DNA from 4 places in the Selenomonas sputigena ATCC 35185 genome. Region 1 is predicted to be linked to each of the others. Evidence: riboswitches for the same ligand, from Rfam matches in the RefSeq annotation. Region 1 holds a riboswitch; each other region holds the start of a gene.
The links. A riboswitch is a leader RNA that binds a small molecule or an ion and turns the genes downstream of it on or off. The one in region 1 is predicted to bind cobalamin.
Positions count from the first base shown of each region.

Region 2: another riboswitch for cobalamin. It lies ahead of SELSP_RS09275 (TonB-dependent receptor plug domain-containing protein); the one in region 1 lies ahead of SELSP_RS07185 (ABC transporter substrate-binding protein).
Region 3: another riboswitch for cobalamin. It lies ahead of SELSP_RS06135 (TonB-dependent receptor plug domain-containing protein); the one in region 1 lies ahead of SELSP_RS07185 (ABC transporter substrate-binding protein).
Region 4: another riboswitch for cobalamin. It lies ahead of SELSP_RS10590 (DASS family sodium-coupled anion symporter); the one in region 1 lies ahead of SELSP_RS07185 (ABC transporter substrate-binding protein).

Region 1 covers NC_015437.1:1,578,708-1,581,744, reverse strand. The annotation lists gene SELSP_RS07200 (protein O-GlcNAcase) at 1-411, shown strand, start outside; gene SELSP_RS07195 (nitroreductase family protein) at 503-1,015, shown strand; gene SELSP_RS07190 (MazG nucleotide pyrophosphohydrolase domain-containing protein) at 1,098-1,571, shown strand; cobalamin riboswitch at 1,653-1,824, shown strand; gene SELSP_RS07185 (ABC transporter substrate-binding protein) at 2,007-3,037, shown strand, end outside.
Region 2 covers NC_015437.1:2,023,093-2,026,129, forward strand. The annotation lists gene SELSP_RS09275 (TonB-dependent receptor plug domain-containing protein) at 1-1,673, opposite strand, end outside; cobalamin riboswitch at 1,902-2,105, opposite strand; gene SELSP_RS09280 (sugar phosphate isomerase/epimerase family protein) at 2,225-3,037, opposite strand, start outside.
Region 3 covers NC_015437.1:1,372,095-1,375,131, reverse strand. The annotation lists gene SELSP_RS06140 (radical SAM protein) at 1-473, shown strand, start outside; cobalamin riboswitch at 556-734, shown strand; gene SELSP_RS06135 (TonB-dependent receptor plug domain-containing protein) at 902-2,878, shown strand; gene SELSP_RS06130 (ABC transporter substrate-binding protein) at 2,862-3,037, shown strand, end outside.
Region 4 covers NC_015437.1:2,312,548-2,315,584, forward strand. The annotation lists gene SELSP_RS10585 (nicotinate phosphoribosyltransferase) at 1-1,340, shown strand, start outside; cobalamin riboswitch at 1,576-1,750, shown strand; gene SELSP_RS10590 (DASS family sodium-coupled anion symporter) at 2,067-3,037, shown strand, end outside.

The DNA.
Region 1 (3,037 bases):
GCGCCTTTGCTGAAAGAGCAGATGGAAGCTTTCTGGCAAAAGGTGGAGCGTGGGGAAAGGGCCGACAAGGAAGCGGAAGCTCTCGCAAAGGAATTTCATCGCCTGAAGCGTGCTGCCAAGCAGTTGAAGGAGAAGCTTCCACCGGAAACTCTTGCCGAATGCCTGCTGCAGCTCCAGCTCTTCGCTCAATATGCGGAGTCGGCGGAAACGTCCCTCGCGATGGTGAAAGCGCGACGCGAAGGACGCTTTGCGCACGAGACGGCGCTTTATCAAAAAATCAAGGACGTTCCAACAGAGCAGCAAAAAAAGGAAGAACCGCGTCTCTCCGAGCAGGTGCTCGCAGATTTTATTGCGAGGGCGAAATCGTGGCATGAAATGCAGGAGCATGGCGTAGGACGGAGGGACAACTAGTCGATCGGTCTGCGCCTTGATCTCTTGGGAGGTTATGCTAGAATATATTAAAGATGTATGGATGTGCATTTTCGTAGAGGAGGAGTTCTTTATGTCGTTTCTTGATTTGGCGAAAAAGCGCTATTCTTGCCGCAAGCTTTCGGCGCAGCCTGTGGAGGAGGAGAAGCTGCAAAAGATTTTGGAGGCGGGGAATCTCGCACCGACCGCCCACAACAATCAGCCGCTTCATATCTGGCTTCTTGAGAGCGCTGAGGCGATGGAGAAGGTTTCACAGACGACATCCTTCATCTTCGGCGCACCCGTCGCCTTTGTTGTGGGCAGCAAGGCGGATGATGCTTGGGTACGTCCCTTTGACAAGAAAAACTTCGCCGATGTCGATGCGAGCATTGTGGCGACGCATATGATGCTGGCGATTGAAGACTTGGGACTTGGGACGACGTGGGTCGCGCATTTCGATGCGCCGAAGCTCAAGGAGCTTTTCCCTGAGATGGAGGACTATGAGCTTGTGGCGATCTTCCCCGTCGGCTATCCAGCCGAAGATGCAAAGCCTTCGGCGCGTCATGCGGAGCGAGTAGGTATTGAGATGCTTGCGGATTGGCTTTGAGAGATCGCTGTTGCCCCGCTGCACGCATGTTGCGGCGGGGTTTTCCTTATGGAGCGGATTTTGTTGAATGCGAGGAGGACTTATGACATACGTTGATCAATTGCAGGATATTGTGCGCACGCTGCGCTCCGAACATGGCTGCCCATGGGATCGGAAGCAGACGCATGAGAGCATCAAGCCAGGCTGCATAGAGGAAGCGGTCGAGGTGCTCTGCGGCATCAATATCCTGAAGGAGACAGGAAGGGCGGAAAACCTGCGTGAGGAGCTTGGAGATCTTCTGCTGCAAGTGATCTTTCATGCGCAGCTTGCCGAAGAAGAGGGACTGTTCACGTTGGAGGATGTGGCAAAGGCTGCCGCAGAGAAGATGGTGCGCCGCCATCCGCACGTGTTCGGCAAGCCGGTCAAGGATGCGTCAGGCAAGCCACTGACGGAATGGAAGGAAATCAAGGCATGGGAGAAGTCCGGTCGAGAGTGGGAAGAGGACTACCTGCCCGATGCCTTTGCGGAGGCTGTGCAGCTTTTGCAGAAGGCGAAGGAGCGCAAGAAATTGCAGTAGAACTAGGCGCATGAGCGGTTTGGTTTCTCAACGCCCATTGACACCCTATTTATTCTATGATAGGCTGAATCCGAAAGTAACTTCATATTTTGCCGATCGGGTGCGCATAGCGCTCAATAGAGAAGCAGGTGAAAGACCTGTGCTGTCCCGCAGCTGTAATGCAGAGTCGACCTCATGATGCCACTGGGAAACTGGGAAGGCGAGGAAGATGAGGATGCAGAGCCAGAAGAACTGCCCGCTCGGAGCGCTGTTATTATTCCTGCGAGAGACAGGAAGGCGTGGCTTGTGTTTCGTGCGCCTTTTTGCTCTTTAGCAAAGAGGCTTTTTATATGTCTGGACGAAAGCGATGGAAGGAGGTGGATGGAAGGCGTAGAATGATGGAGCATCTACAGGAAGAGATATTATGAGTATTCAGTGTTATGGATGCGAGGAGGCATGAAAGTGAAGAAGTTTTGTATGTTTCTGCTGGCGGCGATGATGATTCTCACCGTCGGCTGCGGAGGCGCGGATCAGGCGAAAAACGAGCGCGCAGAGAAGGGTGAAATCGTGATCTCGGTCGGCAAGTATATGGTAGGCGAGGGCTTCGATCCGACGATGGGATGGGGGCTCTGGGGACCGGATCCGTTCCACAGCGCATTGATGGGACATGATGAAAAGAATCAGCTCATCAAGGAGCTGGCTACAAACGTTGAGCGTTCAGAGGACGGGCTGAAATATACCTTTACGATCCGGGATGATGCGAAATTCTCTGACGGTCAGCCGCTGACGGCAGAGGATGTCGTCTTTACCTACGAAACGGCGAAGAAGGCGGCCAGCGCCGTGGATCTGACCGCGATGGAGTCGGTGCGCGCCCTGTCCCCGACGCAGGTGGAGTTCAAGCTGTCACGCCCGTGGTCTGTTTTCCTCGAAACGGCGGCCTCCCTCGGCATTGTGCCGAAGCACGCCTATAAAGAAGGGTATGCGACGGCACCGGTCGGCAGCGGTCCCTGGAAGGTCGTCTCGTTCCAAAAGGAACAGCAGCTTGTGATGGAGCCGAACGAATATTATTACGGAGAAAAGCCGAAGCTGAAAAAGGTGACGGCGCTGAATCTGGGTGATGATGCTGTGCTTGCAGCAGCGCAGTCCGGACAGGTCGATCTCGTCTTTGCACCGCCCGAATTTGCTGAGGCAAGCGTGCCGAATATGAAATTGGTAGTGATGGACAGCATTGACAGCTTCTGCGTCAATATGCCGCAGGAGTCGGAGCATGACGAAAACGGCATGCTGGTCGGCAACAATGTGACGAGCGATCCTGCCATCCGCCAAGCACTGAACATCGGCATCGACCGCAAGACGATCATCGAGAATGCGCTCGGCGGCTTCGGAAAGCCGACGATGAATTTTGCAGAAGCTCTTTCTTGGGCGAATAACGATTTGCAGGAATCGGACAACCGCGTGGACGAAGCAGTGAAGATTCTTGAGGCTGC
Region 2 (3,037 bases), 440 kb from region 1:
CGATTCTTGTAATCCACACCGATATTCCACTGATGCGTCGGCAAATAACCATCAACATTTGCTTTGCGCTGTTCGGTCTTACCAACATGCGTGTTCGTATAGCCAAGGCGTGCACTCACATGTGAGTCAAAGCGCTTCGCAAGCTGCAGATCCCAGCCATGTGCATCCTCATCGCCAACGTTGATATTCTGATATGTCACGGGATGAAAGCCGATACGATCCTTGGAATGACGCCAATAGTAGTGCGCTGCAACATTCAGTCCTTTGCCAAAATCATGCGCAATACCGATCTCCCGCGTATCGCCGGACTCGGGCTTGAGGTTCGGATTGCCATATGTCGGCGCATAGAGCTGATTCGGCGTCGGGGTCAGGAAATACTCGGTATAAGCTACATAGGCATGAGTTCTAGGCGTAATATCATAGCCAAGGCTCACGCTCGGGCTTGTATGGCTGCCGAAAGCCGAATTGCTGTCGTAGCGAATGCCGCCGATGAGCTTGAGTGCAGGCGTGATGTTCCACTGATCTTGCAGATAGACGGAACGATTCACGAGGGATCTCCCGTCAATACTCACTATTCCTCCGTTCCAAATCGACGTATCGTCATACGTGAAATCCACACCGGTCGTCAGGAGATGATCGCCGAAGCGCTTATCATACTGGTCACTGAGCTTCCAGCTGTAGACGTCCATCTCGTAGCTCGATCCTAGCGGCGTCCACATGTTATGGTAAAAGAGATTATAATTATAGCGGCTGCGGGAAAGGACCATCTGATTCTTCGAGGTATCGTCAATCTTCGCATTCCAGATCAAGTCTACATCAAAATGATCGTAGCGTCCTCGATTCTGCTTCAATCCCTGCTGCTTTTCATACAGCGCTTGATAGCGGTCTCCATCCTTGTAACTGCGCAGGTTGAGCACAAGGTACGAAGCCTTGCTGAGATCTTTGCCGAGGTGTATGTTGACGGAATCAGCGTCGAGTCCTGAAGGAACTTCATTGCCATGCCCATCTTTGAAGTCGTTGCTCTTGTCCTTCTGATACTTGAGCCGCCAATCAAGACCGTTCTCGCTGCCCTCGTAAGCAACACTGTAGAGCTGCTTGCCGAAGCTGCCATAAGCCGCCTCAACCGTCGCTTTCGCGTTCTTCGCCTTCTTCGTGATGATGTTGATGACGCCGCCCTTAGCATCCGAGCCGTAAAGCGTCGATGCCGAGCCGCGCAGCACCTCGATGCGGTCAATACCGCTGAGATCCTTCATCGCTGATGTCAGTGACGCCGCAAAGCCACCTGCATAATTCTGCTTCACACCATCAATGAGAACAACAACATCCTCCGAGCCATTGATATAGAACTTTGTGCTGTTATTATACCCTGCCGGCGCATACTGATTGACCGTAACGCCCGGGACATCGCGCAGAGCCTGCGTCAGATCCGTATAGTGGCGCTTTTCGAGATCCTTTCCCGTGATGACCGTGATATTTGCATTCGCCTTGAGCTCCTGTACCGGCGTGCGCGTCGCCGTGACGACCGTCTCGTCGAGCGAATGCTCCGATACGGCATCCTGCGTCGACTCCGCTTCTGCGGCAAACACTTGCCCCCCCGCAGGATACAAAGCAGCGAACGTAAGCGCCGCCGCCACCGTCGCGCCGAGTTTCTTCCTCGACCCTGTTCTTCCCATTTCAATCTCCTCCTAAAATTCTGCCCACAGACAAATTTATATTCAGCCGCCGCCCTTGCTTTATCGACGGATAAATACCGAGAATAGCACACATTCCCATTCCCATACAAAAAAGCCCTCCCTGCATCGCAGAAAGGGCACACTCCTATCACAATGGCACCGCAAAAGCCGCTTTGCCCAAAGGCAAATACGCTGCCGAAAATCTCCTTCCCATCGCTCGCAGGTCAAACGGTGATTGTCAATCAGGCAGTTCTCCTGGCTTCAGTTCATCACCTGTCTGCGCCTTCCCAAGGATTGACTCCTCAGTGACCATCTCAAGAAACACAAAGATTTTTCTCGTGCAGACCGGCTCGCTGCTACAGTGGCGGGACCGCTCCGGCATATACCGGATTCCCTATTAAGTCTTGCGACACCTGATCCAATCGGTATGAAGTTTTGCTAGTTTCCGAAAGATAGCGTAGCATTGAACAATACTCTTGTCAAGTAGGAATATCAGAAACTATGAATTTCTGCACTTCTGATCTTTAAGAAATCACCGACACATTCAGTTTCTATGAAATCGTATTCCGCAAAGCTTCTTGCTGTGTTTGCAGCTTTTCTTCCCAATCGGTACGCGAGCGCTGTATGAACTCGTGCACAAGATAGTCGGGGCAGATAAGATCGACGATGCGCCGCGCCGCATCCGTCTGAAACGGCTGATGGCGGTCGACCTGCAGGACGTATTCCATGGCTTCCTGCCAAGACAGGCTGCGATGCTCGCCCGCATGCTCCTCCATCATGCGCTTCGTATAGCTTCCCGAAAGCGATTGATGAAGATGCACGCCGTAGATTCGCTTGCCAAGTTCGCCAAGATTTCGATAAATCTCCTTCACATAGCGTGCACCATCTTCTTCGCTCGTGAGATCAGCATTCGTATTCATCAGATGCCCGACATCGAGCATGAAGCCCGTATCCGCATGGGAAACGCGCTCCAAAAGCGCACCTGCAAGCTGCGGCTTTTGAAATGTCAATCCCGGCCACCAGAGATTTTCAAAGAGTAGGCGCACACCCTGCGGTATCTCATCTGCGATCTCGTTGACAAGCTCGATTGTCCCTTCGATGACTTCTTCATCGGTATGAGCGAACTCGCGCGTATACATCTCCGAAGTCACATTGTGCGCGACATGAAAGACGAGATACTGCGGCCGACAAGTCGCCGCTTGGCGCAGATTCTCTTTCCAGCTTTCCACCCAGTCATCAACATCAAGAGAGCCATAGTAGGCGCGGATATTTTCCTCCGTGCCGAACTCTGCAAGGAGCGCAGCTTTATCCCCGCGCCAAAAATCCAGCCACGACGGCCAGAAAAGGAGATGTACGCCCTTGAT
Region 3 (3,037 bases), 210 kb from region 1:
AGCGCCTGATTCGCGCTGAGACGAAGCGCGGGCAGATCAACATCAACACGAATGCCGGCTATACTGAGGGCATCCGAAAGATCGTCGATGCCGGTCTTGACTCCATGCGTGTGAGCATCATCAGCGCCATCGAGGAGAGCTATGCGGCGTACTACCGCAGCAATTACACGCTCGCCGACGTCAAGGAGTCGATCCGCTACGCGCTTTCGCACGGCGTATATGTGTCGCTCAATATGCTCTTCTTCCCGGGCTTTAATGACCGCGCCGAAGAACTCGAAGCGTGGCGCGGCTTCTTTTGCGAATTGCCCGTCAACATGGTGCAGGTGCGCAACCTCAATGTCGATCCCGACGCCTTCCTTGAAATTATGCCCGAAGCGCAGGGCGAGGCGGTCGGCGCTAGAGAGTTTTTGGAACGGCTCAAGAGGGAGTTTCCGCAACTCGTCATCGGCAGTTTCAGCCACTATGTTGAATAGAGAAATTTCCATAATAAGAATGATTCCTATAGAATTTATTTTCTTGACATAGGGATAAATCAGTGTTATCCTGTTATAGAAATTTTATATCGTTGGATCAGGTGTCGTAAGACTTAATAGGGAATCCGGTAGAAGCCGGAGCGGTCCCGCCACTGTAACAGCGAGCCAGCCTGCAAGGAATGTCACTGGGGCAATGCCCTGGGAAGGCGCAGGTGCGCGATGAGCTGGAGCCAGGAGAACTGCCTGATGGACAATCGCCATTTGACCTGCGAGTGATGGGAAGGGGATTAAGGAAGCGCCGTTTGGCGTTTCTTCGGTTGCACGAACGCAATCCTCCCGGCGAAACTGCCGGGAATTTTTTGCACCGCCCTTATGCGCCTTTTCTGCTTTGCAGGAGGGGCGCTTTATTTTGGGAAAGGGTGATGTAGATGAAAGGCAAGAAACATCTGACATGGGCGGTGCTTGCGGCAATCGCGGGCGTGAGCTTTGCAGGCGAGGCGTATGCGGCGGAAAATGCGGCGGCAGGAAAGGCGGCAGCGAAAACGACGCAGGTGCAGGAACAAAGTGCGGAAACTGCAGAAAGCGGCGGTCATGATCTGCCCGATACGCTCGTGACGGCGCAGCGCAGGCGAAAGAGTGATCTCGATACGCCCGCGACGACGACAATCATCACAGCGAAGGATATTGAAAAAGCGGGCTATCGCAACGTATTCGAGGCGATCGACCAGCAGATCGGCTCAACGAGTACATCCTATGGCGAGGCAGGGCAGGATTTCGGCTTTGCTGCCGGCCGCATCACGCTGCGCGGCTATGACAGGGGTACGCTCGTCATGGTCAACGGCGTGCCGATGAATCTCAAGAATTACCCGAGTACTGAAAATATACCCGCCGCGATGGTCGAGCGCATCGAGATCGTCAAGGGAGCTGCATCTACACTCTACGGCGGCGAGGCTATGGGCGGTGTTATCAATATCATTTTGAAGAAGCCGAAGGAGGGAGAACCAGAATTTCAAATAAATCAAACGGTTGGAAATTATTTCAAGAAAAGTGAAGCAACCTATATGGGAGATCGTATCATCGTCGATGTGAGTCGTGAGTGGTCAAAGGATCTATCGCATTCCAACGGCTTTGGCATTGATAAGATCTCATGGGTTGATTGGTGGGTCGGCAAGGGAAAGAAAAGCCGTGTGGGACTCATCGCACAACTGACCGAAGAAATATCTCTGAACTACAACTATATGGAAGGTGATATTACCCGCGGGGGAATCCAGTACAGGAAGTCAGGAAATACTCTTGTTCCTACGGGGGTGAAATATAATTATCGCTATAATGATCGCCGCCATACAGCTAGTCTGGTTTACCAAGGGAAAGAAAATGGCATCCACGCTGTTCTTGGTTATAACTATCGTCAGGTAGATGGGTATGACTATATCAAAAATCAAAAAAATGACAGCAACGCAACGATGGATGGTCAGATTTTCGACTTGCAAAAGAACTGGAAGATTGGAAAAGATTCGCTGGTTTTGGGCTATTCTTATAAGCGTGAGGGCATCGATACGCCGGCGAAAGAGCGTACGGCTGTGCGCACGGGAAATGCGCTTTATGCTTCATACAGCAAGCAATTCACGCCACGTTTCAATTTCACACTCGGACTGCGTGGTGAATGGATCAATGATCCCGAGGAGGATCAAAGCGTCTTTATGCCGCAATTCCAGACGAATTATCAATTCGATCGCAATACAGCATGGTACATCAATGTTGGCAAAGCATTTCAGATGCCGACGGTAGATGATAGCTTCCGGTATAAGAATTTCAATCCGACAGGTCTTAAGCCTGAGAGCGGCTGGACGTATGAAACCGGCATTAAGATTAGGCGTGGCAATGATCTGTGGAAAGCTGCTGTCTATCATATGGATATGAAGAATAAGATTGGCTGGGCTCTGAATCCGGCTACGCAGCAAAATTACGCAGTGAACAAGGGCGATTTTCGCAATACGGGATTTGAAATCGAATATACGAAACGCTTCAATGATACATGGAGCTTTAGCCTTGGTGCAGGATTCTCCAATCCTGAAATCAAGGATCCTTCGGGAAGTAAAGGCTGGGTACAGGATGCAGGACGCATCGAAGGACTCGTACGTGTTGATTATAAGATGAAAAAATGGCAGGGAAATTTGAACCTCAAATATCTTGGAGATCGTGAATATACGGCTCAAAGATATGGGGCAGCACAAGATGTGCCGGATAAGCTGCAGCTTAATATGAATGTTATCTATACAGCCGGCAAGAATGATACGGTGACGCTTGGTATCTACAATCTCCTCGATCGCGAGAACTATTCGAACCGCTACGGCAACCTCGATTTGCCGCTGAACTTCCGCCTGACCTATGCGCATACGTTCTGACGCATGGCGGCGCGGCGTGGTGCCGGCGCTCCTTCTCGCTGTCACCGTCCTCCTCTGCGCATGTGCGCGCGGGGGAACGGCGGTGGAGGAAGAAGCGGGCGATTTCTTTTGCGGCACAGACGATATGGGCACGGAGATCGTGCTGCATGAGAAGCCGCA
Region 4 (3,037 bases), 730 kb from region 1:
TCTTCCGCCGCCACCCCGACGGCGGCGGCTTTTCCATCTTCGCGGGGCTTGAGCAGATCGTCGAGTACATCGAGGCGATGCACTTCTCGCCGGATGACATCGAGTATCTGCGCTCGCTCTCGCTCTTCGACGAGGACTTCCTCGACTACCTCGCGCACTACCGCTTCACAGGCGACATCCGCGCGTTTCGCGAGGGCACGATCATGTACCCCGAAGAGCCGATCCTCACCGTGACCGCGCCCATCATCGACGCGCAGCTCGTCGAGACGGCGCTCCTCGCCGAGATCAACCACCAGTCGCTCATCGCGACGAAGACGCGCCGCATCGTGCGAGCGGCAGGCGGGCGCATCGTTTCCGACTTCGGCGCACGCCGCGCACACAACGTCGACGCCGCCGTCTACGGCGCACGCGCCGCCTACATCGGCGGCGCGGCCTCGACGGCGACGGTGCTCGCGGGTCAGCTCTTCGGCATCCCCGTCAGCGGCACGATGGCGCACAGCTGGGTCATGTACTATGACGACGAATACACGGCATTCAAGAAGTATGCCGAGACGTACCCCGACAATGCCGTCTTCCTCGTCGATACCTACGACGTCATACACTCGGGCATTCCGAACGCCATTCGCGCCGCCAAGGACGTGCTCGATCCGCTGGGCAAAAGGCTCAAGGGCGTGCGCATCGACTCGGGCGACCTCGCCTACCTCTCCAAGCGCGTGCGCACCATGCTCGACGCGGCGGGGCTTTCCGACTGCAAGATCATCGCCTCGAACAGCCTCGACGAGTATACGATCTCCTCGATCCTCAACGCGCAGGGCGGCAAGATCGACGGCTTCGGCGTGGGCGAACGCCTGATCACGTCGAAGAGCGAGCCGGTCTTCGGCGCGGTCTACAAGCTCGCCGCCGTCGAAAAGGACGGCGAGATTCTCGCGAAAATCAAAGTCTCCGAAACGGTCGAGAAGATCACGAACCCCGGCAGGAAAAAGGTCTACCGCATCTACGACGCCGAAGGCCACGCCATCGCCGACCTCCTGACGCTCGCCGACGAAACGCCCGACATGACGAAGCCCTATCGCTACATCGACCCCAAGAAGCCGTGGAAGCACCGCTTCTTCACGAACTGCACGGCGCGCGAGCTGCAGGAAGATGTCATCAAGAACGGCAAATTCGTGTCGAAGCAGCCCCCGCTCGAAGAGATCCGCGCCTACGTCAAGGCGCAGCTCGACCGCGAGATCTGGCAGGAGGAGCAGCGCTTCGAAAACCCGCACACGCACTACCTCGACATGAGCCCCGCCTACTACGAGATGAAGCTCGCACTTTTGAATGAGATGCAGCAGTATTGAAGAGCTATCTTCCCTCGGGCAGCGAGAACGGCTGACCGGCGATGCGTCAGATCAAGTTCAGATAATCCCTTCGTCCATCTACGATGGCATATAAACAATGACCATTTTGCACTCCAAAACAGTTTCGGCGTGAAAAGATGGAATCCGACGATGACTGTGATACGCCTGCCGCCATCTCTTGACAATAACCGAAAGCAATGATATTCTTCCTCTTGGAAGCCATCATCACGACAAACAGCATATTGACGGATCAGGTGTCGCAAGACTCAATAGAGAAGCCGGAAGAGCCGGCGCGGTCCCGCCACTGTAACAGCGAGCGAATCTGCAAGAAACGTCACTGGGGAAACCCGGGAAGGCGCAGAGGAGCGATGAACTGGAGCCAGGAGAACTGCCTGATCGACGATCACCGTCTGACCTGCGAGCGATGGGGAGGGGATCTGCGCCTTGCGATTGGTTCGCGTCTTTTGGATGCTGTTCCAGCGATGGTTTCGTGCGCATATACAGCACGATACGCGGCAAGGCAAGGATATTTTGCAGCCTCTCTTTCCTTTGCAGGAAAAGAGGCTGCATTTATTTTGCGAACGAGAGGACACAAAGCGTGTTGCTCTTCGCAAACGTCCAGCCGTATGCCTTGTGCGTCCATCGCTTCCACAGATGCCGCAGAAAAATGCTTTCAGCAAATGGGGACTGCGGCTGAGAACTCATATCTTCAGATGGGGTGAAAACATGAACGCTAACAGAAGAAACGCTCTCCTCACGATCGGCGTCGGAATCGTCCTGTGGTTCCTGCCGATTCCTGACGGCGTCACGCCGCTCGCCTGGCATTTGCTCGCGGTCTTTGTCGCGACGGTGCTCGGCTTTATCCTGCATCCGCTGCCCATCGGCGCGGTGGCTTTCATCGCGATTTCCTTTTCCGTCTGGGCGGGGCTTTTGAAGACCTCGGACGCCCTTGCGGGCTACGGCAACAGCACGATCTGGCTGATCGTCTGCGCCTTCCTCTATTCGCGCGGCTTTATCAAGAGCGGACTCGGCAAGCGCATCGCCTTCCGCATCATCGAGGCGATCGGTAAGAGTGCGCTGTCGCTCGGCTACGCCATCGCTCTGAGCGAACTTGTGATTTCGCCCGCGACACCCTCGGCCACGGCACGCGGCGGCGGCATCCTCTATCCGATCGTGCGCTCCTTGGCAGAAGCTCTCGGCTCGAAGCCCGGCGAGAGTGCGCGGCGCATCGGCACTTATCTCATGCAGGTAGGCTACCATACGGACGCCGTGACCTGCACGATGTTCGTGACCTCGATGGCAGGCAACCCGCTCTGCGTGGCGCTCGCCGAAAAGACGCTGGGCGTCCAGGTCACATGGATGGGCTGGGCGAGCGCTGCCATCGTGCCGGGACTCATCGCGCTCCTGCTCGTTCCCTATGTCATGATGAAGCTCTCTCCACCCGAACTCGTGCACATTCCCGACGCTAAGGGACTGGCGCAGCGCGAATTGTCCGAGATGGGACCAATGAGCCTTGCCGAGAAAGGACTGTCGGTCATCTTCGTCGTCTCCCTCGCGCTCTGGGCAAGCTCGGGACTCACGGGCATCGACGCGACGCCCGTCGCCATGGGCGCGGTCTGCCTCATGCTCATGCTCGACATCATCAACTGGCAGGATGTCATCAAGGAAAAGGGCGCGTGGGATGCGATGTTCTGGAT